Regions from separate parts of the Tindallia californiensis genome, predicted to be linked through region 2. Evidence: riboswitches for the same ligand, from Rfam matches in the RefSeq annotation. Region 2 holds a riboswitch; the other holds the start of a gene.
The links. A riboswitch is a leader RNA that binds a small molecule or an ion and turns the genes downstream of it on or off. The one in region 2 is predicted to bind glycine.
Positions count from the first base shown of each region.

Region 1: another riboswitch for glycine. It lies ahead of gcvT (glycine cleavage system aminomethyltransferase GcvT); the one in region 2 lies ahead of BLV55_RS11445 (GrdX family protein).

Region 1 covers NZ_FNPV01000004.1:234,358-250,793, reverse strand. The annotation lists gene proB (glutamate 5-kinase) at 1-690, opposite strand, end outside; gene mutY (A/G-specific adenine glycosylase) at 705-1,814, opposite strand; gene BLV55_RS07110 (DNA recombination protein RmuC) at 1,818-3,065, opposite strand; gene BLV55_RS07105 (peroxiredoxin) at 3,459-3,998, opposite strand; gene lpdA (dihydrolipoyl dehydrogenase) at 4,089-5,492, opposite strand; gene gcvPB (aminomethyl-transferring glycine dehydrogenase subunit GcvPB) at 5,576-7,036, opposite strand; gene gcvPA (aminomethyl-transferring glycine dehydrogenase subunit GcvPA) at 7,033-8,376, opposite strand; gene gcvH (glycine cleavage system protein GcvH) at 8,378-8,761, opposite strand; gene gcvT (glycine cleavage system aminomethyltransferase GcvT) at 8,831-9,943, opposite strand; glycine riboswitch at 10,052-10,148, opposite strand; glycine riboswitch at 10,152-10,251, opposite strand; gene BLV55_RS07075 (ABC transporter ATP-binding protein) at 10,438-12,153, shown strand; gene BLV55_RS07070 (ABC transporter ATP-binding protein) at 12,179-13,990, shown strand; gene BLV55_RS07065 (hypothetical protein) at 13,963-14,712, opposite strand; gene BLV55_RS07060 (late competence development ComFB family protein) at 14,730-14,987, opposite strand; gene BLV55_RS07055 (family 1 encapsulin nanocompartment shell protein) at 15,272-16,066, opposite strand; gene BLV55_RS07050 (encapsulin-associated ferritin-like protein) at 16,132-16,436, opposite strand, start outside.
Region 2 covers NZ_FNPV01000008.1:58,626-75,061, forward strand. The annotation lists gene grdC (glycine/sarcosine/betaine reductase complex component C subunit beta) at 1-14, opposite strand, end outside; gene grdA (glycine/sarcosine/betaine reductase complex selenoprotein A) at 106-576, opposite strand; gene trxA (thioredoxin TrxA) at 683-1,000, opposite strand; gene grdB (glycine reductase complex selenoprotein B) at 1,045-2,352, opposite strand; gene BLV55_RS11440 (glycine/sarcosine/betaine reductase component B subunit) at 2,438-3,724, opposite strand; gene BLV55_RS11445 (GrdX family protein) at 3,825-4,235, opposite strand; glycine riboswitch at 4,335-4,419, opposite strand; glycine riboswitch at 4,423-4,525, opposite strand; gene BLV55_RS11455 (FAD binding domain-containing protein) at 4,999-5,853, shown strand; gene BLV55_RS11460 ((2Fe-2S)-binding protein) at 5,855-6,391, shown strand; gene BLV55_RS11465 (xanthine dehydrogenase family protein molybdopterin-binding subunit) at 6,391-8,757, shown strand; gene BLV55_RS11470 (nucleotidyltransferase family protein) at 8,741-9,367, shown strand; RNA gene ffs (signal recognition particle sRNA large type) at 9,480-9,744, opposite strand; tRNA gene BLV55_RS11480 (tRNA-Ser) at 9,768-9,855, opposite strand; gene BLV55_RS11485 (acyl-CoA dehydratase activase) at 9,962-10,717, opposite strand; gene BLV55_RS11490 (double-cubane-cluster-containing anaerobic reductase) at 10,747-11,895, opposite strand; gene BLV55_RS11495 (putative Se/S carrier protein) at 11,991-12,296, opposite strand; gene tadA (tRNA adenosine(34) deaminase TadA) at 12,470-12,979, opposite strand; gene BLV55_RS11505 (TVP38/TMEM64 family protein) at 13,023-13,679, opposite strand; gene mltG (endolytic transglycosylase MltG) at 13,955-14,986, shown strand; gene BLV55_RS11515 (hypothetical protein) at 15,147-16,367, shown strand.

The DNA.
Region 1 (16,436 bases), on a different contig from region 2:
TTCTATTTTAGTAATCATACCACCACTACCCAGATTTGAACCAGGTTTTCCAGCCATACTTTCGATTTTTTCTGTAATACTGGTTACTGTTTCAATAAAAGGCGCCTCTGGATTGTCCTGTGGGTTTTCTTGATACAGACCATCAATATCGGATAAAAGAACTAAAAGATCTGCATCCACTAAAACAGCCGTAAGTGCTGCCAGGTTATCATTATCACCAAATCGGATTTCATCAAAAGAAATAGTATCATTCTCATTAACAATCGGAATAACGTCGTAACGATGCAAGGCTGTTAATGTATGTCTTGCATTCAAATATCGTTCCCGACTATTAATATCATCCCGTGTTAACAAAACCTGTGCAACAATCTGGCTGTATTCACCAAAAAACTTTTCATACATATGCATCATAACGCCTTGTCCAACAGCGGCCAAAGCTTGGCGTTGAGGTATTCCCGAGGGTTTTTTTCTAAGTCCCATCTTTCCCATACCGCTTCCGATAGCACCTGATGATACCAGCGTTACTTCGTAACCCATATTCTTAATATCCGCTATTTGACGGGCGATATGATCCATACGATAGTAGTTGATGCGCCCGTTGGCATGGGTTAATGTGCTTGTCCCTACTTTTATTACCATTCTTTTCATACTTAAACTCCGTTTTTCTTCCACGTCTTTCATATGATGCATCGCATTCATCCCTTCTATGAGTCTGCTGAATCTAAAGAAATGCTTCTAAGTACTTTCTGATACACTTCTGGAAACGCTAATTTTTCTATTTCAGACAACTGAATCCACTGGTAACCCATTATATCACTAGAATCTATTTCAGCTTCATAAATTGTCATGTTCCATTGCTGATGGGAAAAAATATGTTTAGCCTTTCCTATCTTTCTCGTCATAACCATGGTGGTCAACAAGCGAGTCTCTTCCTCAGACTCTTTATTTTCATTATTATAACCTTTATTATTTTCCTGCACCAGCCCCTGTTTGCTTTCTAAACTTTCCTGTGTGGGGAATACCCACATTCCTCCCAGTAAGCCTTTGGAAGGATTTCTTTTCAGCAATAATGCATCCTTCTTTTTATTCCAGACAACAAAGACGTGTTTCTCCAGTATTTTTTTATTGTTTTTCTTTATCCTTATAGGTAACTCTTGCGCTAGTCCTGATTTCTTAGCCTGGCAGGAATTCTGTATAGGACAGTCTATGCACCGGGGGTTATTCGGTAGACATACGACAGCACCTAACTCCATCATGCTTTCATTGAAATCGCCTGGTCTATCCTTTGGAATCATGCTCTCTAGCTTAGTTCTTACCAGTTTAACCGCTCTTGGTTCTAAAACATTTTCTTTCAAAGCGTATATTCGACTAAAAACTCGCATAACATTACCATCAACAGAGGATAACGGCATGTCGTAAGCCATACTCAGTACAGCCGCCGCCGTATATGGTCCGATCCCAGGAAGTTTGAGTGCCTCTTTTTCCGATTCAGGAAAAGTTCCGTCATGCTCTTCCTGCATAATACGAGCGGCTTTTAATAAATTTCTTGCACGACTATAATAGCCTAACCCTTCCCATTGCTTCAAAACATCATCCTCATTAGCCGCTGCCAATGCTTGTATATTAGGAAAACATGTCATGAATTTTTCATAATATGGAATTACCGTTTCAACCTTTGTTTGCTGAAGCATTATTTCCGAAATCCATCTTTTATAGGGATCCTTTGTGTTTCTCCAAGGCATGATTCTGTTTCCAGCATCAAACCAGTCCAAGAGTTTTCTTACCCAGGCTTCATCTGGTATTGGTTTTATCACGCTTTACACCTCTTCATCCTGTAGCTCATCGCTAATCTTTTCATCCTCAAACCATTGCAAGGTAGTTTCACTTGGCATTTCTTCCACTTCTCTCAGCCTACGTTCAATGGCCCTGGTTCTTACTCCTGCTTTATCAATGACATTACTTGCCTCCTGCAATTTTTTTCTTGTTTTGTCCAGAATACCTCCAAATTTTCCAAATTCCGACTTAACCGCTCCTAATAATTCCCATACTTCACTGGATCTTTTTTGGATGGCCAGCGTTCGAAATCCCATTTGCAAACTATTCAATAAGGCAGACAAAGTAGTTGGTCCAGCAATGGTTACTTTGAACTCTCTTTGAATCTCTTCAAAAATTCCTAAGCGTAAAACTTCTGCATATAATCCTTCAAAAGGCAGGAACATAATAGCAAAGTCTGTTGTATAGGGCGGGGCAAGGTATTTTTGATTTATCATCCGCGCATCTGTTTTTATTCGATTGATAAGATTTTTTCGGCGACTGTCAATCATTTCGCTTTCCCCGTTTTCATAGGCATCCAGAAGATGTTGATAGGTTTCTGTTGGAAACTTCGCATCAATCGGCATCCAAACAGGTTTCGCCTTAGAGTCGTTTCCTGGCAATTTCACAGCAAATTCTACCCGGTCAGCACTATCTTCTTGAACCGCCACATTTTTCTCGTATTGCTCCGGGGTTAGTAATTGCTCCAAAAGACTCTCTAACTGATATTCTCCTAATACGCCTCTTGTTTTGACGTTACTGAGGACTTTTTTTAAGTCCCCAACTCCATTGGCTAAGTTTTGCATTTCGCCCAATCCTTGATGAACTTGTTCTAAACGACTGCTCACTTGTTTAAAGGACTCCCCCAGACGATGCTCCAATGTTTTATGTAATTTTTCATCAACAGTTTCTCTTATTTTTTCCAATTTTTCGTTATTATCTTTTTGCAAATCGCTAATTTTTCCTTCAACCACTTCACGCAAGTGATCTAGCTTATGTTCTGTTATTTTTATAATATGATCATGCCGCCCGGTCATCACTTGTGTTGTTTTGTCTAACCGCTCACCGGTGGCATTTTCAAACTGTCGTAAAGCTTGTAAAAGCTCTGCTCTACTTTCTCTCTCGCTTTGACGATATAATTCCCGGTTTTTTTCTGATTCCTCCCGATAGTTCTTTTCTATTCGCTCTAACTTTATCAAATAAAAAAACTGAATCATTAAAATTGCTGCCATCACTATGATTTCTACTGTCAAAAAAACACCGCCTTTTCTCGTTAATGACACCCTATCTATTGTAACATGAAATATTACCGGAACAAAGATTTCCTACATTAAAAAGAGCCAGTGTCTAAAGACACTGGCTCTGAGACTGAAGACAAATTATGTAGACATGATAATTTGAGGCGAGGACATCTAACGAAGAGCTTGTATGTGTTTTTCGAAAAAGAGAGAAAACCGGTAGAAATCCTTGTTTGAACGGAGTACCCGCAGGGCACGAGTGAGTTTGGATTTCTGTTTTCGACCTTTCGACCAAAACACACAAGATCGTAGTGTTATAACCGAGTTCAAATTACTTTGTCTACAACCTGAGAGCCAGTGTCTAAAGACACTGGCTCTTTCAGAAAGGGAGTGACTGGAACAAACAGTCTATAATGTTTCTTCTCCAGGGCTCCAATCTATGGGGCATAACCCTCCACTTTTTAGAGCATGAAGAACTCTTAGAGTTTCATCAACGCTACGTCCCACATTCAAATCATGCACGACAGCGTATCTTACAATGCCTTCAGGATCAATGATGAATAATCCTCTTAAAGCAATTCCATCTTCTTCCACTAGTACTCCATAGTTGCGAGCAACTTCCTGCGTCATGTCTGAAGCAAGGGGGAAATCCAATTTTCCCAGACCACCTTTATCATGAGCCTGATGAATCCAAGCTTTATGAGAATGTTCACTATCCGTACTAACACCTAAAACTTCAGCATTAGCATCTTGGAAGTCTTTAATTCTCTTGTTCATGCCTGTAATTTCCGTTGGGCACACAAAGGTAAAGTCTAGGGGATAGAAAAACATAACAAGCCATTTTCCTTTGTAATCATCCAATGAAATTTTCCCAAATTTTTCACCTTCACCGTCCACAAAATTCATTTCAAAATGCGGTGCAGGTTTCCCTACAATTCTTTCTGTCATAAGATAACCTCCTGATAATTTTTTCGTCATTATATATTTATCCAGTCAGAAGGATCTTAAACATCAAATGATAATAATTTTCATTTTTGTTTATTTTTTCCGTGGCGGTGCCATGTGAATCGCTTCATTTGTCGCTGCTAACGCCGCTTCCATCACCGTTTCCGCTAACGTCGGATGAGCATGAATTGTTTGAGTAATATCTTCAAGAGTCATATCATGACTCAGCGCAAGGGCTCCTTCATGGATTAGATCCGATGCATGAGCACCCATAACATGCATGCCTAATAGCTGATGGTTATCTTTCCGAGCAATCACTTTTACAAATCCTTCCGGTTCACCCATTCCCAGAGCTTTGCCATTCGCCCCAAACATAAATTTCCCTGTGAGGTAGTCAATTTCCTTTTCTTTTACCTGTTCTTCTGTCATTCCGACACCAGCCAATTGCGGATCCATAAATACACAGTCAGGAACAACGTCAAGCCTTATTCCCGACTCATGGCCCAGCATACGTTCTACAGCTGCTATTCCTTGATGAGACGCCACATGAGCCAACATCATCCCGCCCAGCACATCACCAATAGCAAAAACGCATTCATTGCTCGTTTGCAGATGTTCATTTACCTTTATGCCGGCTTCATCGTACTGAACACCTGCTTTTTCTAAGTTGAGCTGATTCAGCATCGGGTCTCTTCCCGGTGCCATTAATAACGTATCTGCCTCAATTTTATCTTCTTTGCCATTCTTTTTATTACGTATGTCAATTTCGAGACCCTCACCCGTATGTGTAATGCCTGTCACACGACAATCCTGTTTCAAATCCAAGCCTTGTTTTTTTAAGTAAGGTTGTACTCTTTTTATCATTTCTCCATCCATTCGTTTTAGAAGCGTTGAAGAAACCACCGTCACCTCTGAACCAAAAGCGTTAAAAATAGCTGCTAATTCTATTCCAATAACACCACTACCTGCAACAGCAAGTTTTTTAGGAATATGATCAATATCCAGCAGTTCATCACTTGTAATAACTCCCGGAAGGTCTGTCCCTTCAACCGGTAAAATAGACGGCTTCGAACCACTGGCGATAAGGATTTTTTCGCCTTCTAAAACCAATGTTTCGCCTTCTTTTGTGCTGACCTCCAGTGTTTTTTCTCCAGCAAAAGTTGCCCAGCCGTGGATCACTTCTACCTGATATGCTTTCAGGAGTTTTTCGATACCACCTACCAGTTGATCTACGACTGCTTTCTTTCTGCTTTGAATTTTTTCAAAGTTAATACGATATCCTTCTAAGTCCACTCCAAATTCATGCATTTTCTTTAGATCGTTTATTTTTTTTGCATTTGTATACATTGCTTTCGTTGAAATACAACCTCGGTTTAAGCAGGTGCCACCTATATCCCGACCTTCAACCACTGTTACTTTTGCACCAAGCTGCGCCGCTCGGATAGCGGCAACATAGCCACCCGGACCAGCACCGATAATGATGAACTCTTTTTTCATTCTGACAAACCTCCTCCAAGAAAGCCGAGTGCTAGGCTAAAGCTGCACTCGGCTTGTTTTTAGATAATGCTTGTTTTAAGAACTTATATGGGTAATTCACACTTAAGAACCGGCTCTCTAGCTGCTTTTACCTCATCTAGTCTACGTACCGGCGCAACATGTGGAGCTGCCTTTAGAATATCCGGATTGTCGTCTGCTTCCTGAGAAATAGCCTTCATTGCTTCTATAAAAGCATCCAGTGTTTCTAAGCACTCTGTCTCTGTCGGTTCAATCATCAACGCTTCCGGTACAATCAGTGGAAAATAAACTGTTGGTGGATGAAAACCATTATCCAGCAATCTTTTCGCAACATCTGTCGTATTAACTTCCATTTCCTTTTTACCAAGACCTGCCAATACAAATTCATGCATGCAAACCCGGTCAAAGGGCAATTTGAAGTGGTTTTTCAAATGGTGCATCAGATAATTCGCATTCAAAACAGCCATCTGGCTTACTTTTTTCAATCCTTCAGCACCCATGGTTTTGATGTAGGTATACGCTCGGACGTTAACCCCAAAGTTGCCATAGAAAGAGTGAATCTTTCCAATACTTTCTGGGCGGTCATATTCCAGAGCATAGGAATCTCCATCTTTTACCACTGCTGGCTTGGGTAAGAAAGGTATTAAATCTTCCCGCACGCCAATAGGTCCGCTTCCGGGTCCACCTCCACCATGTGGTGTTGAAAAGGTTTTGTGAAGGTTTAAGTGAACCACGTCAAAGCCCATATCTCCTGGTCGAGATACCCCTAATATGGCATTTGCATTGGCTCCATCGTAATATAACAGTCCGCCAGCTTCATGAACAAGTCGTGCAATCTCCGTAATATTTCTTTCATATAGGCCGAGAGTGCTTGGGTTGGTTAACATCAATCCTGCAATGTCGTCACCCAAAACAGCTTTAAGGCTCTCTATATCAACGTCTCCATCCCTGTTAGACTTTACCTCTACTACATCATAGCCTACCACATGAGCACTGGACGGATTCGTACCATGTGCTGAATCAGGAACAATGATTTTTTTCCTTTGTGCATCTCCTCTTTTTTCATGATATGCTTTTATCACCATCAGTCCAGTCATTTCGCCATGAGCACCAGCTGCCGGTTGAAGTGTTATGCCTGCCATTCCAGTGATTTCAGCCAACATGTTTTGGAGTTCATACATCATCTTCAGTGCACCTTGTGCCGTCTCTTCCGGTTGATAAGGATGCAGTGTATTAAATCCTGGCAAAGATGTCATGTCTTCGTTAATTTTAGGATTGTATTTCATGGTGCAAGAACCTAATGGATAGAATCCTTTATCAATAGCAAAGTTCTTTTGCGAAATATTAACAAAATGACGAACCACATCTAATTCACTTACTTCCGGCAAAGAAAGATCCTTTGTCGATCTCATGCTTTCAGGTATACCAGCTTCTATATCCATATCCTTTAACTCGTCGGGAGGTAGTCGATATCCGGTTCTACCAGGTTTCGAAATGTCGCACAGCAGCTTTGTATACTCCTTCATTTGATCCCCTCCAAACCTTTTACTAGTTGGTGAATTTCATCTAGACTTCGCTTTTCTGTTACGCAGAGAAGCATTCCGTTTGTTATTTCCGGATAGTATTTATCCACAGAGAATCCTCCCAGTATTCCCTGTTTCATTAATTCTTTATTGATCTCGTCAACATCTCCGGGAGCAGTCACCATAAACTCTTTAAAGAAAGGTTTATCAAAAGTTCTCTTTAGCCCGGTTTCTTTCTCAATTTTCTCTAAGGCATAATGTGCTTTTCGATAGGACTGTTCTGCCACTTGCCGCATCCCTTGTTTCCCCATTAAAGACATGTATGCAAGTGCCGCCAAAGCGTTCAATGCTTGATTGGTGCAAATATTAGAAGTTGCTTTTTCACGACGAATATGTTGTTCTCTGGTTTGTAAGGTTAATACGTATCCCACATTTCCTTCAACATCGGTGGTTTGCCCTACGACTCTTCCTGGCATTTTTCTCATTAGTTTCTGAGACGCAGCCATAAATCCTAGGTATGGTCCTCCGTAGTTCATTGGATTTCCTAAAGACTGCCCTTCACCAATAACAATGTCTGCACCTATTTCGCCCGGTGATTTAAGAAGTCCCAAAGAAATCGGATCCACGTTCATAATTAACAGCCCTTTATCCTGATGGGCAATTTTTTCTGCTTCTTCCATTTCTTCGATGATTCCAAAGAAGTTTGGATTTTGAATAATCACACCAGCTGTCTGCTTTGTCACAGCTTCTTTAAGTTTTTCTAGGTCGGTCACACCTTCTTTAGAAGGTATTGTCACCACTTCAATACCGTTAAAGCGACCATAGGTTTCCAGCACTCTTCTGGTCTCTGGATGAACGGTTTCTGAAACAACCACTTGTTTGCGTCTGGTTTGAGCCGCTGCCATGTATGCCGCTTCTGCTGTTGCTGTTGCACCATCATACATTGATGCATTAGCAATATCCATTCCTGTCAAATTCGCTATCATTGTCTGAAATTCAAAAATGACCTGAAGGGTTCCCTGACTAGCCTCTGCCTGATATGGGGTATAGGCTGTATAGAACTCGGAACGGGATGTAATATGTTTGATCACAGAAGGAATATAGTGATCATAAGCTCCCGCACCCAAAAAGCATACGAGATCTTCTGCACTTTTGTTATCTTTTGCTAAATCCTGCATATGATGTTGTATTTCTATTTCTGACTTTGGTTCTTCAAGCATTAATTCTCTCTGTAATCGAACATCCTTAGGCACATCGGCGAATAAATCTTCAAGATCTTTCATTCCCAATGTATCTAACATTTTTTTAATGTCTTCTTCTGTATGTGGAATATAGGGAAACATATTACGCCTCCTCTTCGCAGAATCTTTGATAGTCCTCCGGTTTCATCAGCTCATCTAATTGAGATTTATCGCTGATTTTAATTTTTACAAACCAATTAGCTAACGGATCCTGATTAATCTGACCAGGGTCATCCTCTAACTCTGTATTGATCTCTAAAACAGTTCCATCTACTGGTATATACATATCTGCAGCCGCTTTAACTGATTCGATGACACCAAAAGCATCGCCTTTTACATATGTTTCATCAACTTCTGGTAATTCAACAAATACAATGTCTCCTAAGGCTTTGGATGCAAAGTCTGTAATGCCCATATACATTTCGTCTCCCTGAACATCCACCCATTCATGCTCACTGGTAAATAATAACTTTTCCATTTCTCTCATTGTTATTCCTCCCTTATATTCATTTATAATCATTACATGAAACTCTAGTTAGTTCTTTCGCCATTCCAATTAACCTTTAGATTTTGTATTCTTTCTGTAAAAAGGGGTCGGTATTAATTTTGCTTCCACCTGTTTTTTTCGTATTTGAATCGTTATTTGTTCTTGTCCTTCTATGGTTTTTCGATCTACTAACGCCAAACCAACGTTTTTATTTAATGTTGGTGATACATAACCCGTTGTCACAAATCCTATCTTTTCACCTTCTAATAAAACATCATATTCACTTCTCGGAATCCCTTTGCCAAGCATTTCAAAGCCTACTAGCTTTCTGGGAATCCCTGCTTCCTTTTGTTTTTTAAGAGCTTCTAATCCAATAAAATCATCTTTCTTTAACTTAACAAAAAAACCATATCCTGCTTCAACTGGTGAAATATCTTTCGATATTTCATGCCCATACAACGGAAGTCCTGCCTCAAAGCGCAATGTATCTCTACAACCTAGCCCTGCAGGTTGGATACCTTCGTCCTCACCAGCCTTCATCAAAGCTTTCCATACGGTTTCTAACTCATCCCATTTTGTATATATTTCAAAACCATCTTCGCCGGTATAACCAGTTCTGGAGATAAGACACTTAACACCAGCAATTGTTACATGATCCTTAAAGTTGAAAAATTTAATTTCAGATAGGTTCTGGTCCGTAACCCTTTGAGTAATTTCCTCTGCCAGCGGCCCCTGGATAGCAAGTTCTGCTGTCCTATCTGATTCATCAATAACATCCACTTCGAATTTTTGAGCTTTCTCATTGATCCAATCCAGATCCTTTTGAACATTCCCAGCATTAATAACAAGCAGATACTCATCCTGAGCAAATCGATATACGAGCAAATCATCCACTACCCCACCTTCGGGATAGCACATAAAGGTATACAGTATTTCACCATCTTTCATCGAAGAGAAGTCATTTGTTAGCAAATGCTGAATAAAGGACAGGGCTTCCTTTCCTTTCACCCTTACTTCTCCCATGTGGGATACATCAAACATACCTGCCTTTTGTCTGACGGCGTGGTGTTCTGACATCAGCCCTTCATACTGAACAGGCATCTGCCATCCTGCATACTCCACCATTTTACCTCCATTGGCATCATGCCACTGATAAAGTGGTGTTCGTTTTTCTTCTGTCATATTGCTCCTCCTTCCTTTGCTAGCCTCCTTGTTATAACTACCCAACATTTTGCTTATCTCACATCAAAAAGACACACAAGTACCAATAAGGATTGATAATTGCATGCCCTCTGTCGTAAGCCTGAGAGATTCTGCTTCCAGGTTATTTATTTTTGAAACACCTGGCTGCATTGCACCTTCGGCGTCCTTGCGGATCTTTCCAGAGTTTCGTCCTATAGCGATCCTTTTTCCTGAAAGTTTCTATGTAGAAATCCCAGCTCTACATATTGCTCCTTCGGCTCCTTAACGGACTCTCTCGCTATCCTCATCCGAATATATATGTTTTTAACATTTCTTTAATCAATTTCATTGTATCTCGGTTAAGACTTTATTTCAATGTTTATTCTTAAATAATTTAGAATTCTTTCTCTAAATTGATTTTGTCATTTCCCTTAACTGAGTGTATAATCAATAATCATCATCCCTATTTTATTTTTAGTCAGGAGAAGTTTTCTATGAAACTGCTACCCTTTCTTAAGCCTTACCGTTGGCCGTTAATGATTATCTTTTTTCTTTTGATGATCATTTCATTTTTAACCACCGTACCTCCCTGGATAATGCAATACGCTATTGACGAAGTGCTGCCCAGTGGCAATGCCAATTGGTTGCCTTGGCTTGCTTTTGGAATTCTTTTGGTATCCCTTACAGAAGGTATTCTAAGTTTTATTCAGCAAGTATTCAGTGAGTACATCGGCCAAAAGATCATTTACTCCATAAGAAACCAAGTTTTCCATCATATAAACCAGCTGTCTTTTTCTTTTTATGATAAAACCAGGACAGGAGACTTAATGTCACGAATTGTTTCAGATGCGGACACTTTAAACCGCTTTATCAGCTTTGGCTTGCTGAAAGTGTTCACAAATGCGCTGATTCTCATTTGGATCTTCATTACCTTGCTTTATTGGAATTATCTAATGGGCATCCTTTTTTTATTTTTGATCCCTCCTATGACCCACGCCATGTTTGTTTATGCCCGTAGAGTCCGTCCTGCTTTTCAAAAGATACGAAAACATACTGGCATCTTATCTTCTCAGGCTCAGGAAAATCTATCGGGAATTGAGGTTATTAAAAGTTTTGGAAATGAAGGCTATCAGCATAGCCAGTTTACAGAGGAAAACGAAAAAGTGCTTAACCATACCTTAGCAGCCAACAAGATCAGTGCCTTTTGGATGCCTTATGCCGAAACTTTGATTGGCTTTTTTACAGGTATTGTATTGTTAATGGGAGGTTGGTTAGCCTCCATGGGTCAGATCAGTACCGGAACTCTCGTCGCTTTTTTGGCTTACATCAATATGTTGCGTCGCCCCATCCGCCAAACCGGATTTCTTCTCAATTTGTTTAGCCAGAGTGACGCGGCCGCCAGCAGAATCTTCGACCTTCTCAATCAAAAGGATTCACTAACCGATATTCCGAATGCCCGAAATTTCAAAACCATTCAACAATCCATAGTCCTTAACCATATTTCGTTTGCTTACAAGGATCAACTGGTTTTATCTGATATCAATCTACAAATTTTTCCTGGCGAATCTATCGCTTTGATAGGCCCTTCCGGTGCTGGCAAAACGACCTTAGTCCACTTGCTGATGCGATTCTATCAGCCTACAAAGGGCACCCTATTCATCGACGATATTCCTATTTCTCATTATTCCCTTAGCAGCTTACGGACAAAAATAGGTTTTGTGATGCAAGATCCTTTTTTATTTAACGGAAGCATTGAAGACAACCTGCGCTTAGGTTCACCAACAGCTACTTTTCAAGAAGTACAGCAAGCTGCCAAGGAAGCACAACTGGATTCTTTTATTCAGTCCTTGCCCTCTGGTTATAAAAGCCAGATCGGCGAAAGAGGAGTGTTCCTTTCCGGTGGTCAGGCTCAACGGTTAGCTTTAGCCAGAGTATTGCTAAAAAAACCAGAAGTATTGATTCTCGATGAACCCACTTCTAATATTGATAGTATTACCGATTCGGCAATTATGGATACTATTGCTGTGCTTATGCAAGATCGAACTACTATTACAATTGCCCACCGTCTTTCCACCATCCAAAACGCTACCCGGGTGCTTTATTTGCAGAAGGGCCATTTACTTGCTTCCGGAACTCATCAAGAGCTTATGAAAAATAGCGATGACTATAGAAAGTTCGTATCCCTGAATATGAAAGGTACTTCATCTTAATTTTGCTAAAGAAAGGGGGATCCAAATGCGCGGAGGTTTTATCGGTAAATACCCTGATCAACGAAATAAAAAATTCCAACAAAAGTATTTTCGAAAAGAAAACTGGCAATTCATCTTCCCCATTATTCAAAAAAATCGAAAAGACTTATTTCTTGCTGCATTTTTCACCATACTTTATACCATTGCATTTCTTTTCCCACCTTACCTGATACAAAAGATTATTGATGATTATATTTTAAGCGGCCATCCATCAGGAATGACGCCTTGGATTATTCTATTTTTTCTTTTATATGCTTCCTCCTGGTACTTCGCTTATCAACAACGTGTTTGGAGTCAATCTTCTGGTCACAAAACTGTTTTTGAGATTAGGGAAGCTCTCCATAAAAAACTCCTCGAACTCCCAATCAGTTTTCACGAAAAACAGAAAAAAGGCACTCTTACTTCCTTGTTGATGAACGATGTTTCAGCGTTGTCCTCTGTCATAACAGAAGGTATTATCGGCTTAATGAGCGATGTGTTAACAATCATTGGCATTACGGTTATCATGTACCAAATGCAACCACAGTTAGCACTGCTTTTGCTGGCTAGTGTTCCTATTATTTTACTGCTAATGTCTTTTTTAGGGCGTCACATCCGAGAAGCATTTACGAATGTACGAGAAAAAATGGCAGACTTAAGTGCCCAAGTGGAAGAAAATGTAAGCGGTATCCGTGCGATTCAATCTTTAGGCATTCAGGAAAAAAGCGAAGCTGAATTTGAGCAGGTCAGCCTTGGAAATTTCAAGGCGAAGTTAAAGGCAATGATGTTTTTGGCATTGCTTTTCCCGTTAATGTCCTTAACAACAGGTGTCGGAAATGCTCTTTTAGTCTGGCATGGTGGCTTAGAGGTTATTGCCGGTTCTATTAGTATTGGTATTTTTGCAGCTTTTTTGGCTTACATCCGAAAGTTTTACCTTCCTTTAAAAAACTTTAGCGATGTGTATTATACTTACTTATCAGCTTTGGTTTCTCTCAACAGAATTGTTGATGTGATGCTGCTGGAAAGCCATGTAAAACAGCCAAGGGATACACCTTGTTTTTTTCAACACCGCATTCTATTCCATCGTTTGTGTTTTTACTATGATTCAAAGATGGTTCTTAAAAATCTTTCTATGGAAATAGGAAAGGGAGAACGCGTCGGCATTGTCGGAGACAGTGGTTCCGGAAAATCAACCTTGGTACGTTTACTGACCAAACTCGATCAGCCTACTAGTGGTTATATTTCTTTTGATGAATGCCCCATTCAGGAAATTTCCGATTCTATTTTTCGAAAAATGGTGGCGGTTATTCCTCAAAACATATTTTTATTTGCCGATACCATCCACAAAAACATTTTGCAAGGTAGTCCACAGGCTTCTTTCGAAGAGGTGCAACAAGCTGCAAAAAAAGCACAAGCTCATGACATGATCATGAGCTTGCCTCTACAATATGAAACAGTGTTGGGTGAAAGGGGTGTTGGTCTTTCCGGTGGTCAGCGTCAACTTATTGCTTTTTCAAGAGCTTTGCTAAAAAATCCAGATATCCTTATTTTAGACGAAGCAACTTCCAGCATGGATGTTCTTTTGGAAAACCAATTGTATCAATCCATGACAAATGTTTTCAAAAATCGCACCGTGCTGATAATTGCTCATCGCCTTCGCACGCTGCAAGAAATGGATAAGATCTTCCTGCTCCGAGATGGATCTATTGCTGATTGTGGAAATCATTATCAACTATTATCCCGAAACAATTATTATAAAAACTTGGTGGAAGCTGGTTTCAAAGAAACATCTCAAAACGAAACTTCTGACTTTCCATAGTAAATCATAAACTGATCCGGCTCCTCTGGTATTTCCACTAGATGATAACCCATATAGCCTTTTTCCATCAAAAGCTGCTGTTTTTTAATCTCTGTATTCTTTATTGCTACGCTATCTTTCCATATCATTTTTTTATCACGACAGATATTTTCTGCCAGTAAAAAACGAAGTTTCCCTCCATATACACCTGTACGCATCCTTAAGTTTCGTATGTACAACCCTGCGTGCATCACACTGCTCAAACTAGGGTAATTGAAGGGTGATATGGTGCATAGCACATAGCAACAACGATGATTTTTAATAAGCTCCATGGTTGGAACTAACATCCTTTTTTGCAGAGCGTTCCCACGGTAATCCGGTCGAACCATTGTAGCTTCCAAGATTGCCGTTTTTTCAAGCGCTTCTTTAGAAGTAAGGCCAATTTCTCTACCTAGGTTGTCAGTTCCATCTCCCGGAAAACTCACAGTTCTTACAGCAACAAGCTCTTCTTCAACAAATACTCCAATGGAGAAACCTTTCCCTTCCACCAGCATAACATCTCGAAAGGACTCGATAGGATCTGGCACAAACTTTTGCGGATCATCCTGAGCTTCATAAACAATTGTTTGCAAATCAAATATTTCCTGTTCTGAACCTTGCTGTAGCAAAATCATTTTGTATGACTTTTCAATTATTTCTTCTGATGTATGCCGATAGATACGTCCTGTCTCTATTATCTGCAAAGGTCATCACCTCGTTTTTATGAGTGGTTTTTATCACAAGCAAGTTTAACAGCTTCTGTTAGCTGAATCAAAGCATCAAATCGAAGTTTTTTATTCAAAACGTAAGATATTTTTTCACCTTCCGATGCATCTGAAAGAAAGTATTTGGGTGGCATATTATTAAGTACCATTGCAACGATATCATTTTCGCATTTTTCACACTCGCAAACACTTTCCTTACTTTTATATTCTCCTAATACCTCTCTCACTAAAGTCTCCGTATAGTTTTGCAACACCTTAACCACGCTCCTCCTGTTCCTGTATTTCAGGGTATTCTTTCATAAAGGATCGATAATACAAAAACACTACCAAAATCATCAAAAGGGTTAAAGAAATAGCCACTAACACCTTTATCATTACAATATCCACCCCTCCCTGCTTTGATATATAAGCAGAACTTGTTACGAAAGTACTTCTTTATACTTTTTTATATCATAATGATGGTAAAAAGACCAGTTACAAAGTGTCATTTGTAACTGGTCTTTTCCTTAATCTTTATCATCACTAGTCATTTTCTTTTTTACATAGAAAAGGATATAATAATATCCGGATCCAGAACTCTAAAAGTAAAGGATTCAGCGGCAAATAGCGTTACCGAGTGAGCATCATGACTCTCATAACCAATAGAAAAATCTCCACCTACAAGCATTTCCAAATCATCATGATCCTGAGGTAATAACAAAGCCCCGTCTAATACGGAACTATAAATGACTGATCCTCCAATAAGCTTTTCAATCCGCTTGATAAGTGGATAGCCTTCCATGCCTTTATTGACCCGCTTCCAGCCCTCTTCACCTACCACTAAAGTAAACGGACCATCTTCATAGGCCTCTTTCATTTTTAATACGGCTACGGATATTGCTTCTAATATTTCTTCGCCTTTATTACCAAAAGAAATGGTGTCCTGGCCCGAACTTTCTACTAATCCTTTAATGCCACCTTTTTCATACCCGTTATAGATAGCATCCTCTTCAAAAATAGCAATTTTCTCCATTGCTTCTTCCAAAGCATCTAGCTTAATGTCTCTAGCACCTCGGGTAATGTTATCCATTTCCCAACGATCCAGCTTAAAAGAAATTCTTGTTTCCACCAGCGGCTTTACTTCATACTGTCCGCTATGAACACGGTTATCTTCTTTCTCCAATATTGATAGCCTTCCCTCTGGAATAACGGTATAATCCCAGCCTTTTGGCCCTTGCACCTTCACTACCCTCCTGGCAGACAGGTGGGTTTTTAAGACATCCACTGCTGTTTCATCAATTTCATCCCAAGCTTCTTGGGTTAATGGAGCTAAATCACGTTTTAAGATATCCATTTTTGTCCTCCTTTTCACATATGTTCCTTATTTCCATCTAAAAATATTTTTGTCATTATCCCTTATTACTTTAAGTCCCCTATACTCAAACCACCTTTGGCCATCGAATCAGCCTCTTCAGTAGTTTCTTCTGCTTCCAATATATTTTTCTCTGTAAACAGATAAGTTCTTAACTCTTCATCCCAAGCATCCATATTTCTCCGAAGCCATTCAAGCGTCATGCACGCATGCTCAATTTCCTCATCTCGATTATGTGCTAATATTTCTTTTAATTCCGGATCTTTGGTTGCTGCTACCCGTTGATTGTACCAGTCTACTGCTTCCACCTCTTCTTTAAGACTGTTTAGTGCCCTTGAAATGTTTCTGGCTT
Region 2 (16,436 bases):
ACTGGAAAACTCAATAAAAACACCTCCAAAAGTGGTTAGGGTAAATACAGTTACAGGTTTTGATTTAAGCAAAGGGTGATGAACACGCCATCACCCTTCTCTTATTTAATACTTGCCGAATTGTTCTCGAATACTGCTCATTTCTTCAACAATTTCGTCCACGTCTAATACCATTTCCATCATGCCAATCTGTTCATCGTACACTTCTTCGTTGACCGCTTCCTTAAACTCCGGTTCAACAGCGTGATATACTGTGAGTCCTAACTGGACTCCTGCTAAAGGACCTGCAAAAGTGGGATCCCCATTGGTTACGGTTTCAGCGGCTAAGCCAGCAGATTCTGCTTCTGCTCCTCCAAGAAGAATAAGCATATTCTCCGCTCCGTGTTTTTCCGTAAGGGTTTGCACTCGATTTTGATTTTCCAGGTCCATAGCACCAGCAGCCGTTCAGACAAAGCATTCTGTGGAAGAGAATACTACTTCAGCTCCGGTACCTTTCAGGCATTCTTCGATTGCTGGTGCCGGAATGCCATCCCGATCTCCAATGATAATAACTTTTTTGCCATCTAAGATACTCATTAGAACCATCCTTTCTATTTTTTATTTATTGATGATCTGACAGGCACATGTTTGCCACACTTCAGATTACACCTATTTAACTTTAGCTTAACCTTTTTTTCCTGCCTTAAACATTTTCTGTAATCATTTTTTCAATATTACTCTTTGTAGCGTCATCTTTAGTCACTTCCGCTACTTTTTCGCCACTTTTATATAAGGTGATGGTAGGAAGTCCCAGCACTTTTTGCGAAATAGCCAGACGACGAGCTCCTGTTATATTAAGTTTTGTAAATTTCACTTTGTCACCATAGCTTTCAGCTAATGCTTCAATGTCTGGTAATAATGCTTTGCAAGGCTCGCAACCATCGCTCCAATAGTCTACCAGAACAAATCCTTCTGCGTCCAATACTTCTTCCTGAAATGTTTTTTTATCTAATTCCAGCATATCGACACCTCCTAATTATTTTTGCGTTTTCAGTCTTGTTAAGATTATTCAATAACCGTTTGTGTTTCAATATCCATTTTTAGAGAGTTCATGGCTTTTTCAACTAATCGTCTTCTAAGCATTTTTTCGTCTTTCGCCTCCAGCTTAGGATCGCCAAAAGGATGTGGGATTGCTACCGCCGGTATAATACGGTTTGCTCCTACGGTCATGGAGATCGGAACAACCGTGCATACATGTACAACCGGGATTCCGGTACGCTCAATTTCTTTTACCATCGTTGCGCCGCAACGAGTACAAGTACCTCATGTGGAGGTTAGCAGTACGGCATCAACACCAGCTTCCTTCATTTCTTTTCCTATGGCCATTCCAAAAGCTTTTGAGTTTCCTACAGAGGTCCCGTTTCCTACGGTGCTATAGAAGTATTCAAAAATGCTTCCAATAACCCCTTCCCGCTCCATATCTCTCAACACATCCAACGGAAGTACCCGATCCGGATCTTCATTGGCATAGATTGGGTCATAGCCACCGTGAGCTGTTTCATACATTTCTTCTGTAAGGTCGTCAATTCCTTCAATGGAGTATTTTCCAAATTTAGATGCACTGGAAGATTCTACTCGGTCTGGATTTGTTTTAGGAACAATTCCACCGGAAGTTACCATTGCAATTTTTAAGTGACTAAGATCTGCCAAGGCTCCTGCCGGAGGTACTCTGTCAAACTCTGGCATGGCATATTCTGTTTTGTACTCTTTTCCTTGAAGTTTTGAAATCAGCATGTTAACCGCACGTCTGGAGCCACGTTCTTCCATAAACAGATTCTTACGGATTCCTCTTTCGAGATAACCTTCTTCCGCCGGTAACCCTATTTCTTCACCATTCATCAGTTTGTTGGCCAGCTTAACCATAGCAGGAACGGCTTTTCTCATAGCGGCGGCAGAATTCCCGGTTTCAGTAATGTAAATACCCTTTTTAAATAGATCCGCACCTGGATTTTCTTTATACATTCCTGTTAATACCGGAATTTTTAGTTCTTCCTGCACTAACCAGGCAACAGTTGCGCAAGCAACTCCGTAACGGCCGGCATTAAAGGCAGGACCAGCAATAAACATGTCCGGCTCGTAAGGCTTAATCATTTCCAGTATTTTTTGCTTTGATGTTTCTGGATTCTCATTAAAGTAAGAATCTCCACATATAATGGTCGCTACAATTTCTGCATCCTCTCCAAAAGCTGTGTTAAATGCCATCCCAGGCCCTACTACGCCTTCTCTCAGCTCTGGTGGAATATCTGCTTTTTCTTCGCCACCAATTCCAGCAAAGAATTGATTCACATAATGAACAATTCGCTTTTTAGCCATTTCAACCTTCCTTTCTTTTTTTACCTCAGGTATTTATTCCTGCAGATTTTTTATCCTTTAGCTATTCTTTAGCTTATGATTTTCTTTAATAGGCAGCGGCTGACAGGTGTCCAAATCCTAATTCATTGGTGGCTCCTGTAATCGCCTGAATTTCTACTTCAATGGAACCGTCGTCTCTTAAACTTCCATCAAAGCCACCTGCAATAGAATCAACGTAAGCGGTCGTTCCGATCAGTCGGTTCATATCTGGCAGTACAATGGTTTCGTTGGCATTTCCATTTGTAACAACGGCGTTGGCTTTCGGGTCAGCATCTGCTAAAGATTGACTAGCTCCGTCCCGACCGGCATATTCATCTGTTACAATAACCGTTTTAATGCCTTTTTCTTCAATTTTTCGGCAGTTCATAATTAAGTCAGTATCTGGATTTCCGAAACCTTCTTGAGTAACAATGGCTCCGTCCAGCCCCATAAATTCACATAGTTTTGCGGTCCAGTTGGAAGAACGCTCTTTATCAGCCAAGGTAACATTTTCGTTGGTGATAATAACTCCCAGAAAGTTTATTGTTTTTCCGTGCTCTTCGTATAAGTCTTCGATTACCGGGTTATTCAAATGCACATAGGTTGGGTTTTTATCGCAAGCAGATACGCAGTTTCCACTAACAATGGCACCATCCATAATTTCTGTTGGATACATTACGGTTGGAACCAGCTTTTTTGCATCCACGCCGTAAACATAGGTATCATGCAGTAGTCCTTGAGTTTGCAACATATATACATAACCAACCCGAGGCAGGTCCGGATGTAGTTCGGCTGCTTCTCTAGGTGCCAGTGTTTCATAAGTTTTCACTTCATCTGGTTCTATATTTTTGATCACTTCACCTATAAAAGCGGCTGCTTTCAAGCCAATGGTTCTTAAAGCAGCTTCATGTTCGTGGGCTTTAATACCTGGTTTTGGCTCTGCTGTAATAACAATATTATGGGTTTTTGAGAAAGGTGTGTATTCTGCTCCAGGTCCAGACATATCAATAATGCCTTCCTGGAAACCAACTACCTTACCAGCTGTCACCACCGCTACATTTTTCATCGCATGGGTTCGTCCATTACCTACAGTGTGTACCTTCCCTAACATGCCAGGAAAGATAGAGCCATGTCCTTTTACTTTAACCCTTGGCTCAATCACGTCTTTTACCGGAGTAATACGTACAGATTCGCCTGGATGAGCTAAGTCTACCCGCATTTTCCATAGGTGTTCTTCGCCTCCAATAGCCTCCAGTAACTCTCTGTGGTCAACGACCAGAATGCGCCCGTCCACATGGGTTTTATCCCCAAACTGAACGTCTTCGATAAAGATTTTTCCTAACTCCAGCTTCATTTTTTTCTCTCCTTTCTTTTCTCTTCCTTCTACAAATTACATACAATGCTATCTGATAAAACATTTTTGCTTTTTTAGTCTGATGCTTTCCCTCTATTCTTTACTCTCTAATCTCATCCTGTTTTTCTTTGCTTCCCCGATCCATCACCGGCTTTATTAAATCCAGATCTATCAGTTGGAGATCCGGTAAATCTTCATCTCGATAGGTCCGCAATGAATTTAATTTCCCGTCCTTCCCCTTAAAGGAGTTCAGTAAGGAAAAGACCTGTTCCAAGGTTTGTAATGACGTCATATGAAGCGAATCAGCCCAGTCAGATATTACCACGGTGCGATAAGGAGTTTCATAGGGCTTAATGCTGCCTACCAGGGGATGGGATATGATCTGATGACCGGTATGAACCAGATCCCGTACTTTTCGCAACACAGCTTCGTAATCTCCTTCTACCCAAAGTAGGGGTATCAGACTTCCCTCCAACTCTTTTTTCACCATTGGATTATTAGTTACTACCATCCTATCACCGCCAGGGATAAATTATTTCATTCACGTGAAACGATTCATGATCACCAGTTCGAAAAAACAAAAAGAGCAAACAAGACACTGTCCTGTTTGCTCTGTATTGGTACCTGAGAGTTTCTCCCTGTTGATCAGCAATCTTCAACAAGACTTGCTCCTTCGGTGCTTTCGCTTTCCAGAGATCTGTCCGCATGCGGTCTTTTTGCCTGAGAAATTCACTAACGCTGTTCGGCGGTTAGCTTTTACCTTCGGCGGCCCATCATCGGACTCTCTCCCACATACATCATCCAGTATTTTTATGAAGTTATCAAGAAAGTTTCACACTGACATCGATCTTTGTAATCATTGTATAACGTTTTCCTATAAAAATCAATCTTTTTTTGATAATAAATTAACAAAATTTCAAAGTGCGCTATTCAGCCCCAGGCAAGCTTTGTCGCTCTTCCAACCGAATATCAGTAATCACAAACAGGATGCTTAGTTTCTGCTGCGATCTTGTCTGGATCTCTGCCATGACTACCAATGCTTGGACATAAGCATCCTCTTTTTTGAAAAACAAGAAGCCTAAAGGCGCCTGTTTTGAACCTTCCAATCAACACATTACAATTAGTAAGGAAAAAACGCTCATAATTTTGTGTAAAAGCACTAATGTCATTTTCTTTAGAGTATTGTGAAATAATGGTAAAATTAAGATGTAAGCAATCGAAAAATAGCAGTGTCAGAAGATGAATGCAACGTAATATTAAAAGGAGGTTTTTTAATGATAAGTAAGTTCAATTATTCAAAACCCCAGACAACGCAAGAAGCCATCGATTTTTTATCAGCTAATCCGGGGACTAAAATCTTGGCCGGCGGTACAGATCTTATGATATCGCTTCGAAGGAACGTAGAGATGGTGGATAACATTTTAGATGTCAAAGGAATTGAAGAACTTCATCGATTTGACTATAAAAATGGTGAAGGTCTTTATATCGGAGCCACTGTATTAGTCAATGAATTAGCTGAGTCTGATACTGTGATTGAAAAATATCCTGCACTTTCACAAGCTGCAGGCTCTTTAGCTTCCTATCAATTGAGAAACAGAGCAACCCTTGTGGGCAATATTTGCAATGCATCGCCTGGAGCAGATCTTTCATCCCCTCTTCTCACTTATCAGGCAACGGTTCATATTGAAGGACCTAATGGAAAAAGAGAGTTAGCACTGGAAAATTTCTTTACAGGAGTTAAAAAAACAGCATTAAAAGATAATGAAATTGTTTTAGGTGTATCTCTTCCGGATGTGGAACCAGGAGATATGAGTGAATTCAGAAGGCAAACGCGTGTGAAAGGCCATGATTTAGCAACCGTAGGCATTACAATAAGAAGAACCGCAGACAAAAGGACTTTCATTGCAATGGCAGCGGTTGCACCTACGCCTATTCGACTTAAAGAGGTAGAAAAAGAACTAATGAACATGGAATTTAGCAAAGAAACGGCTCAGTGGTTAAAAGCTGAGATTCAAAAGCATATTAAACCTATAAGCGATGTGCGTTCTTCTTTGGAATATCGATTATTAGCAGCAGGCGCACTAGCAAATAAAGCCATGATGGCGATGATTGAAAAGGGGGCTAAGTAATATGTGTAATGATTTTAAAAATAACAACCAGTGCTTTGAATATACAGATTCAGGACTGCCTAAAGTAGCTATAACGCTTACGGTAAATAAAGAAACAATAGAAAAAAATGTAGATCCTACGATGACCCTCTTGCAGTTTCTCCATAATGAGCTGAAACTTTTTGGTACAAAAGAAGGATGTGGAGAAGGAGAGTGTGGTGCTTGTTCAATTATGATGGATGGTAAAGTTGTAAATTCATGCCTGATACTGGCTGCAGAAGCAAACAATGCAGAAATTCTTACTGTCGAAGGCCTCGCTAAAGAGAATGAACTTTCGATATTGCAACAGGAGTTTATTACTCACGATGCATTGCAATGTGGGTTTTGCACTCCCGGAATGCTTATGTCCGCAAGAGCCTTATTAGACCGGAAAGATCATCCAACAGAGGAAGAAATCAAGGAAGCCATTGAGGGTAACTTCTGTCGTTGCACAGGATACTTACCCATCATAAATGCCATTCGTTCAGCTGCAAAACGGGAAAGAGAGGAGTTGAAATAATGAACAAACAACCATTAAGTCATATAGGGCAAGGCTATGACCGAAAAGAAGCTCAGGAAAAAGTAACTGGACAAGCGATCTATGTGCATGATATGGAAGTCCCCGGAATGCTTTATGCAAAAGCCCTGCTTTCCCCTAAGGCACATGCTAAAATCGTAAGCATCGATACTTCTAAAGCCAAAGCATTAAAAGGAGTAAAGGCAGTCGTTACTGGTGAAGACGCTCCCTATACAGTGGGTTTGTATATGGTCGACAAAAAGGTGATGGCAAGAGAAAAAGTGCGCTATCAGGGAGAAATCGTAGCGGCTGTTGTAGCTGAAAGTGAAGCGATCGCAGAAGAAGCCGTAACGCTGATCGATGTAGCCTATGAAGATTTGCCAATTGTTCATAATTTGGATGAAGCGTTAGAAGCAAAGGTATTAGTCCATGAAGAATTGCACACCTACGAACATATGAAAGGTGTATTCTTCCCTCAAAAGGGGAGTAATATCGCAAGCTGGAACAAGACCAAAAAAGGAGATATTAAAAAAGGCTTTGAAGCAGCCGATTATATTTTTGAAGATGAGTTCAACGTTCCGGCCGTAGCTCATGTTCCGATGGAAACACATGTCACCATTGCACAGGCAGATCCTTATTCAAACAAAGTTAAAATTTGGTCCTCTGCACAATCTCCATTCGCTGTGAGACAGTTATTAGCAAAATCCTTAGGGATTGCAAAAAGCGATGTGAATGTAGTGGTGCCCTATATAGGCGGTGGTTTTGGAGGAAAAGCAGGAGTACATCTTGAGCCTCTGGCCAGTGTCTTATCAAAAGCTGTAAAGGGACGACCTGTAAAACTTAAAATGACAAGAGAAGAAGAGTTTAACATTCTTCCTACACGAGCAGGGATGAGAGCAAGATTTAAAACAGGAATTAATAAGGACGGTAAAATCGTAGCGATGGAAGTGTATCATGATTGGGATAGCGGAGCCTATGCGGATTATGGTGTGAATGTAGGTAAAACAGCCGTTTACTCAGGAGCAGGTCCTTACGAAATACCTAATATAGAATTGCATTCCAGAACGATTTATACAAATAAAGTCTTCAGTACCGCCTATAGAGGTTTTGGACATTTAGAAACCCACTGGGCAGCCGAAAGACATATGGATATAATGGCTCAGAAGTTAGGGATTGATCCTTATGAACTTCGAATGAAAAACCTGCTTCGACCAGGCAGTACCACTATAAGCGGAGAACTTGTATATCCCACTACAGGTGATCCTATCGCTTGCCTGGATGCCGTCAAGAAAGAATTAGGCTGGACTGGAAGAAAAACAGAAGAAGAAAAACAAAGAGAGTTCAAAACAGGAAAAGTAAGAGGAAAAGGCTTTGCAATGCTTCAAAAGGCTCCAGCAATGCCAAGCTATACATCTACATCCGCCATTATGCAAATGGATGAAGATGGCCATATAAAAATAATGATTGGTGCCGTTGATATGGGTCAGGGTGCTAATACGATTATGGCACAAGTTGCCGCAGAAGAACTTAAAATTCCAATCGAAAATGTTGAAGTTGTATGGAATGTAGAGACGGATAAACATCCTTACGACTGGAATACCGTAGCATCCAAGTATACTTTCATGGGTGGAAATGCCGTAAGAAAAGCCGCTAAAAAAATGATTGAGCAAATGAAAGAAGTTGCTGGCCAAGTCCTTCGTTGTCACCCAGATGAACTTACACACGGTGATGGATATATTTATCATGTTCATCAAACACATAGAAAGCTTTCCTATATCGACTTATCAATGGGATACTCTTATGAAAACGGAAATGGAATAGGCGGGCCTTTAATCGCCCATGGTACCTATATGGCAAGCGGACTTAGCAATCCAGACCCTGAAACTGGACAAGGAAGGCCTGGGCTTGTATGGACCTTCGGCGCTCACGGAATCGATCTTGAGGTGGATGTCGAAACCGGAGATATAACAATATTAAAGATCGTTTCGGCCTTTGATATCGGCAAGGTTATTAATAAAAAATTGGTGGATGGGCAGGTGCTTGGTGGTATTGTTCAAGGAATTGGATCAGCTCTTATTGAAGGATATAAGTTTGATGAAGATGCCCGACTCTTAAACCCTTACTTCGGAGATAACCGTATCCCTTCAGCAAAAGATATTCCGTTGGAAATGGTGCCAATTTATATTGAAGAACCTGAAACAGCACAAGTAGATGGGCCTTATGGCGCCAGAGGCATTGGAGAGCATCCAATGATTTCGGTTCCTTCCGCAATCGGAAATGCACTTTACGAAGCATTAGGCATTAATTTCACAAAGCTTCCGTTAACGCCGGAAAATGTGGCATTGGCAATCAATGAATCAACAAAATAAGGAAAATCTTAACGATGCACTGGCGGTCATCATCCTGGCCGCCGGATATTCCAGCAGGATGAAAGCGTTTAAGCCTTTGCTTCCCTTCGGTTCAGTGACTGTTATTGAATATATCATTCAGACATTTTTGGATGCGGGAATCGATCATATTTATGTTGTAGCAGGTTTCAGAAAAGATGAATTAGAAGTGATCCTAAAGAAATATCCCGTAAATATTGTCATTAACCATCATTACGACCAAGGAATGTATTCTTCGATAAAAGAAGGTGTGCGGGGCCTCCAAAAAAATTATAAGGGTTTTTTACTGCATCCCGTAGATATTCCATTGGTAAAAGTAAGCACGATAAAAGAGATAGTAACATCGTATAGAGCAACGAAAAAAGGGATTGTTTATCCTTCTTATCAAATGAAGAAAGGGCATCCACCTGTTATTTCATCAAAATACATTGCCGATCTTTTGAGTTTTGATGGCACGGGAGGCTTAAAAGCTTTTTTGAAAAAATACGATGATACCGATGGGCATTTTGTGAACGTAGAGGATGAAGGAATCCTCCTAGATATGGATTATTATAAGGAATACGAAGTCCTCAAAAAACAAAAGCCAATATAAAAAATGTTGTGTGTGATAAGGGTCAGCCCTGGATCACGCACAACATTTTTTTATGTTATATTCCTTATTATGATACTTCTTATTTTACCAGCTGTCTTTTATATTAAATGAGCTGTGCACCCCAATTCGACAAAGTTTCATAGCCGGTACCCGAACAGTTAGCTCAGACCAGGCTGACCCGCAGCACACGAAAGGGATCACTTACCGCTGCTTCCTTCCGGACCTGACGGGGTTCATGAACTTCCGTTGAGCGGGACCCAGTCGTCATAACCACTTATCCGAGTCTGCACCACAAAGACAATGCCTCCAAAGGGAATTCGACCCTGCTATAGCGGTTTGCAGGTTACAGGGCACCGCTACCTCCCCATCTAGCACAGCAACTTTTATAACAATATGATAATGGCGGAGAGAGCGGGACTCGAACCCGCGGGGCCGTTAAGCCTTACGCGCTTTCCAGGCGCGCTCCTTAGCCACTCGGTCACCTCTCCATGTAGCGGCATGCTTGCAATCTTTTTATAGCCGCACATTATATTATAATGAAAGTTTTCCTCTTTGGCAAGTGTTTTTTTCAAATTTGCCAAAGCATCTTACCCCTTATCCCAGCAATGCTGCGCCAATGGCTCCTGTATACTGAGCCATTGGCGATACTTCTACTCTTTTATTAAGCTTTTCCTGGATGGCTTGTTGCAGATACTGGTTTATTGCCAACCCTCCTGAAAAAAAGACGGTTTCCTCTATGCCTATGCGTTGTGCCTGAGTGGAAATACGACCTGCCACAGAATTCAACAGTCCGGAGGCAATGCTTTCTTTTGAAGCACCCGCCGCCATCATTCCAATAATTTCTGATTCTGCAAAAACGGTACACATACTGTTTATCTGAACCGGCTCATCTAATAGAGCCATTTTCTCCAGATCGTTGACATCCACTTCCAGGCGAGTCGCCATCACATGTAAGAACTGTCCGGTACCGGCAGCACATTTATCATTCATCATAAAATCAATCACATTGCCTGCATCATCCATCCGTATTACTTTACTGTCCTGACCACCTATATCGATAACGGTTCTGCTGCTTGGATAAAGGTGAAACGCGCCTTTAGCGTGGCAGGTTATTTCAGTTACTTTACGAGTAGCAAAGGGCAGGGTTTTTCGCCCATAACCTGTAGTCACTACAGATGCTATTTCAGATTCATCGAAAGAATGGTTTCTTTTCAGTGTTTCCATTAATCTATTTCCTGTTTCCTTCGGACTCCATCCTGTCGGCACACGCTGATGGACGATTATGTTTTCATCTTTCATCACAACAGCTTTGGTAACCGTTGATCCTATATCTATACCAATACGAATCACGTTGATCCTCCTTAGCAAAAAGCTAAAAACTAGTTTTTCTCAGCTGTTTCTAAAAATGCTTCAATACGAAGTTTTAACTGACCTGTATCTGACTGGGAATAATCTGTTTCAATCTGTAAAAAAGGTAAATTCAGCTCTTCTTTTACAAACTCTCTGACGAAATAGGATTCTATGTTATAAGTATGACAGGCTTGCCAGGTAAGATCAAGTACTCCGTCCACCTGGTATTCTTCCGCCATCCTTTTGATGAGATCTAACCGTCCCTGATTGTTGTACATGCAGGAGCAGGGAGTGGATAAATATTTTTCTGCCAAAGCTTCGATAGGATCTTTGGTTTCATCTACCATAACATCCAACCCTTTATAGCCGGTACAGTTTTCTAGGGCTACTACTTTCCCGCCACTTTCTTCAATAATCTGAATCACTTTCTCTGACCCTATCCCAACAGGAACGCCTGTCAGTAAAATCCGTGGTCCTTCTACGCCGTCTGTCAGTTTAGAAAGATTGGACTCTACTTCTTCCAACAAGTCTTCCATTAAGCGAATCCCTTCTTCTTTTTCAATGTTAAATCCTTTAATCCATTGAGCTTTCATCATATCCAGCCCTGTCATCGGTGCTGGCTTCCTGGCATTGATCTGGTGGACTTTTTTCATAACTTCTCTTTCCCGGTTAGCCAGTTTGATGGCTTCTCTTAGGCTTTCATTGGTGATTTCTATCTGAAATTGATCTTCTAAATGTTCCTTAAATCGAATCATTTCCTTTTTCCACAGTTCCAGGTTTTCTTCTCCGTCAGCGCTCTGTGGTAAGTTCATAAGATGCATCGGTTTTATTTTGCCCATCAATTCATACATTTTTTTCTTTCCATCACAGGTTGTTTCCGCTAGCAAGGTATCGGCAAAGTAAAAGAACGGGCATTTGTCAGTAATAGCAAAACCATAGCTAGATTTAATCAAAGGGCATAAATTTCTTGGTAATTCCTGTTCCGCTGCTTCGATAGGATCATTGCTGGTTCCGCATAAAGATACAGGAATGGCTCCCGCTGCCATGGCAATTTCCTGAGGTGAAAACACACAGTACATGCCTACAATTTTTTGTCCTGCTTCGCTGGCTTCTTTCACCTTTACCGAGTTTATTCCTCTTAGATCTTCAATCTTTTCCATGGTTTGTGGTCTTTCCATTTTCAATCATCTCCTTTTCTTTTTTAGAAACCAATTAATTTTTCCCTATCTTCAGCATCGCTATCTACAGGATGATGGTAAGGCTTTATCAGAAGCTAAAAGTCTTGACTGTTAGCTTGTTCTTTTTCCGAGAGCATAAGTTCCCAAGTCTTTTGCCTTCCTTTGAGGCCACTCGCTACATAAACCCCTGCCCACAGAACTTTTTTTTCGGTGAACTTCTCTATCACTTTATCAACGGTTACCAGTTCCAGCTCCGTACATCGTAATGAAAGACCACAACTAGCACTGATATCCCTAGGTGTGGGAATCATTTCCATCTTCCACTCCTGCTCTTTCGCTAGTCGCTCTGCTGCGATGGCATGATGTGTGGAATGAAATGCTACCAGCCACTCTTTTTTCAAAATCATCACCCTTTCTTTCGCTATAAAAAAAACTGTCGAAAGTGTTCACCACCCGACAGTCATTCTATCATTATTAAAATCTCCAGTATAATAGATATTCTTTATCTATTTTTGATTTCCCATTCATTTCTTTTATCCAATAACTAACATTGCTAAGCATTTTTAGGAAATCTTTAGGCATTCTTTTGATTGATAATGGCTGTTTCCTTCTGCATCCGTCTTTTTTCTCGAAGCTCTTGAAAAAAAGCTTTCATCGCTTCGCTGCAAGCCTCTTCTAAAACTCCTGTTGTCAGTTGAACCTGATGATTAAATCGATGATCCTGTAAAATATTCATCAAAGAACCGGCGGCACCGGCCTTCGGATCCATAGCACCAATCACTACCTTATCAATGCGACTTTGCAAAATTGCTCCAGCACACATTGGACAAGGTTCAATCGTTACATATAGGGTAGTATCTGTCAGCCGCCATCCACCAACTTTTTGGCAAGCTTTCTGGATCGCAATCAGTTCTGCATGAGCCGTTGCATCCTTGCCTGTTTCTCTCTGGTTATGAGCACTGGCAATTACTACTCCTTTCCTGACAATGACAGCACCTATCGGTACTTCTCCTATTGCGGCTGCTTTTTTCGCCTCCCGAAGAGCTAACTGCATATATATTTCATCTGTCGTTTGATGCGTCATTGTGATTCCCCTTTTATTTTTTCTTTTAGCCGCCTTTTTGAGGCTATTTTTTTCTGTGTTTCCGCTGATACCAGTTATACAGATGTGGTGCCAGCGCCATTATCAATAGGGCGCCATAGACCAACAAGGTTTGTGGTGACAAGTAGTCATCTAAGTTTTCCCCCAGGTAGGTGTATAAAATGCCTTTTGGCAGCATCCCCAAAAACGTACCTGTCATAAACCTCTTGTATTTTACCCGCGTTAGGCCAGATGCCACACTAATAGAATCAAAAGGCATCCCCGGCGTGACCCGTATGGAAAAAATTTTAGGTACCAAATCTTTTTCCGTTATTCGATAAAGCATTTCAATATGTTTTTGCTGAACCATCCGCCGAAACAGTCGATGAAACCGGCTGGCGCAAAAGTAAATAATGCTGGTTGATCCAATCATTCCCAACAAAGCCCAAAAACTGCCTTCCAAGGTTCCAAAAGCCAATCCACCCGTTACAAAGAAAAAAGAAACCGGAATGAAAAGTAGTGGTCGAAAGATTCCTAGCACAAGAAAGACAAGCCTCCCCCATAACCCATAGGTTAGCACCAGTTCTTGTATTTCTTCCACATCAAAACCTAAAAGCCAGGCTCTCCGACTTTCTGTCATTGTAATAAATAAAATCATCATACCAAGGAATGTGATGATCAGCAAATACTTTTTTATTTTCAAACCGGACAGCTCCTTTCCGGTGTAGTCTATGGGTTTTTCAAGAGATTCTATAAAACTTCGGATTGTGATTGAATCGTTATTCTGTTTATTCACTTATTCCAGCAGGCATAAACAGGATTCTTATCAAAAGCAAGTCGACATAATTTCAAAAAAGTGAGAATAAAGGCGGATTTTTCGCTTCTCTTTAATATTTTATGTGCATTCTAATTGTCAACATGTTAAAATAAATGTGTTAACTTACTTTACCGTACTATTCTTGGAGGGATCTGTTAATTATGAAAAAAGGCTGTTTTGCTGTTTTTTTGCTTGTATTGCTTCTTTTCGGAGGTGCTCTGATTGGTGGTATCTTTTTAGCTCCTTCATTACTGGCCGAAACCACTCATGATGAAAGTGTTATCTTAATCATAGAAGAAGGCGACAGCCTTCATCGGGTATCAGAAATATTAAAAGACGAAGGGGTTATCCGAAGTGCCAGGTGGTTTCGCCGAGAAGGTCAGGCCGCTGGTGTTGACCGGAATATCCGACCCGGTGAATACGAAATTATACCTGAAAGCCAGTTTGAAGACATCTTCACTTTGATTCAGACCGGACAACAACGGGAACAAATTCGCATTACTTTCCCAGAAGGATATACTCTTTATCAGATGGGCGGACGACTAGAAGAACACGGAATAGCTTCTCAAGAAGCTTTTTTAGAAGCAACGAATGCCTATTTCCAAGACCAGGATTTTTCTTTCGATACAGCACCGCTTTATTTTCCAATGGAAGGCTATTTATTTCCCGACACTTATTTTTTTGAAACCGACACCACTGCCAGTCAGGTAGTTTCGGTTATGGCTCGACAGATGGAAAAAGTGCTGGAAGACTACAGGGATTTGGCAAAAGAAAATAATCTTACCCTCCATGAATTACTTACCATTGCTTCTTTAATTGAAAAAGAAGCTTTTGGAGACCATGAGCGAGATACTATTGCTGGTGTCATCTACAACCGATTAGAAATTGATATGTTGTTGCAATTTTGCTCTTCCGTCCTTTATGGCTTAGATGATGGTCAAGAATTGGCCACTCGTTTGCTTTATCGGGATTTAGAGGTCATGCATCCTTTCAATACCTATCAGTATAAAGGCTTGCCACCAGGGCCCATTGCCAATCCGGGCAGAGCTTCTATCCAGGCAGCTTTAAATCCGGAAAGTCATGATTATCTTTACTTTGTTGTGGGGAATGGCGGTCATAATTTCAGCCGTGATTATCAGGATCATACGCAAAATGTTGAGGCTTATCGAAGCCAGCGAACCCTAGAACAGTAATGACAACTCATAAAGATAAACCGTAAGGATCAGGAAGTAAAAAAGAAGCCTTACACATTATTTTTTTTAAGACAAAAAACTTTTTATATTCTGTCTCGTAGAGAGACATGTATATAGCAGTAAAAATAGCAGTAAAAAAAAGAAAAGGAGTGTTTATTGCATGAAGAAAACCCTACTCATCTTGTCGCTGGTAGCGATGATGCTGGTAACTATGATTCCTGTATCAGCTGAAACAACTCCAGGGCAGGACTACTGGAATGAAATGAAGAAACTTTACGAGGAATGGCAGGCCATGGAAAGTGAAGCGGTTCTCCAATTAGAACTGAACTTTCCTGGTGAGATGGAACAAACTTTTTCCATCCATGTAACTAGCCAGTCTGACATGGATGAATTTGACAGTTATCTGCTAATCGAAGTAACGTCAGATGATCTTGAGATGGAAATTCCTACTATTGAAATGTACACCGAAGGTACTAACTTCTACCTGAATCAGGAGTTTGTTTTATTCTTAGCGGAATTGGCTGAGATGTCAGAAGAAGTTGCTTTTGAAGAAGATTTCATCCTTATCGAAAACAGTCAAACAGACCTGCAGCTGGATTCCAGCTTTTTGGTGCAGATTCTGGAAGTTCTCGAAACCATGGAATTTGATTTTGATCTGAACATGACCCTTGAAGATGATGCGTATCACCTGGAACTGGATGCTGACGATATCATCGATCTGTTGGACGCTTATCTGATGTTTGTCATCACTAATATGGATGAATTATCCACGTTAATGGGAATGCCACAGGAAGAAGTGGAACTGACAGAAGAAGAGTTAAAAGAAGTACTGGCAATGTACGAAATGTTTGTACGACCAATGTTGAAAGAAGCAAAAGACTATATCGCAGGGAGTACGTATAAGCAAATCACTACTTTTGAGGAAGATTCTTACCAGGAAGTAGCTACTTTTCATCTTAAAACACCAGAAGGTGAAATGAAGTTATCAATGGATACAACCGCTACTCGATTAGATAAAGCTGATTTCCAACTTCCAACCTCTTTTAAGGTTGTTACGGAAGATGATATTGCCATGATGATGCTAGGCGGTATAGAGCATGAAGTAACTAGCGAAGTAGTCGTTGTGGCTGTTTTTGAAGTAGATACGGATATGGTTTACCAGTTTGATGAGTATGATTTCTCTGAACAAGAAGCTAACATCACCATTTCTACGGATGGACGTTCTTATATTCCAACAGATCTTGCTGCAGAATTATTTGATTTAGAGCCAACTCCTGCCGAAGAAGTAATGACCATTAAATCGCTGGAAGATTATGGTTATACTGTGGACTGGGACGAAGCTTCCAGAAGCATTATTGTATCTTTGGAAACTATTTATTAAAAAACCTTTATCATCATTATGAAATGTCGAAGAGCCATTCCTGCCAACAGGAATGGCTCTTCTTTTGCC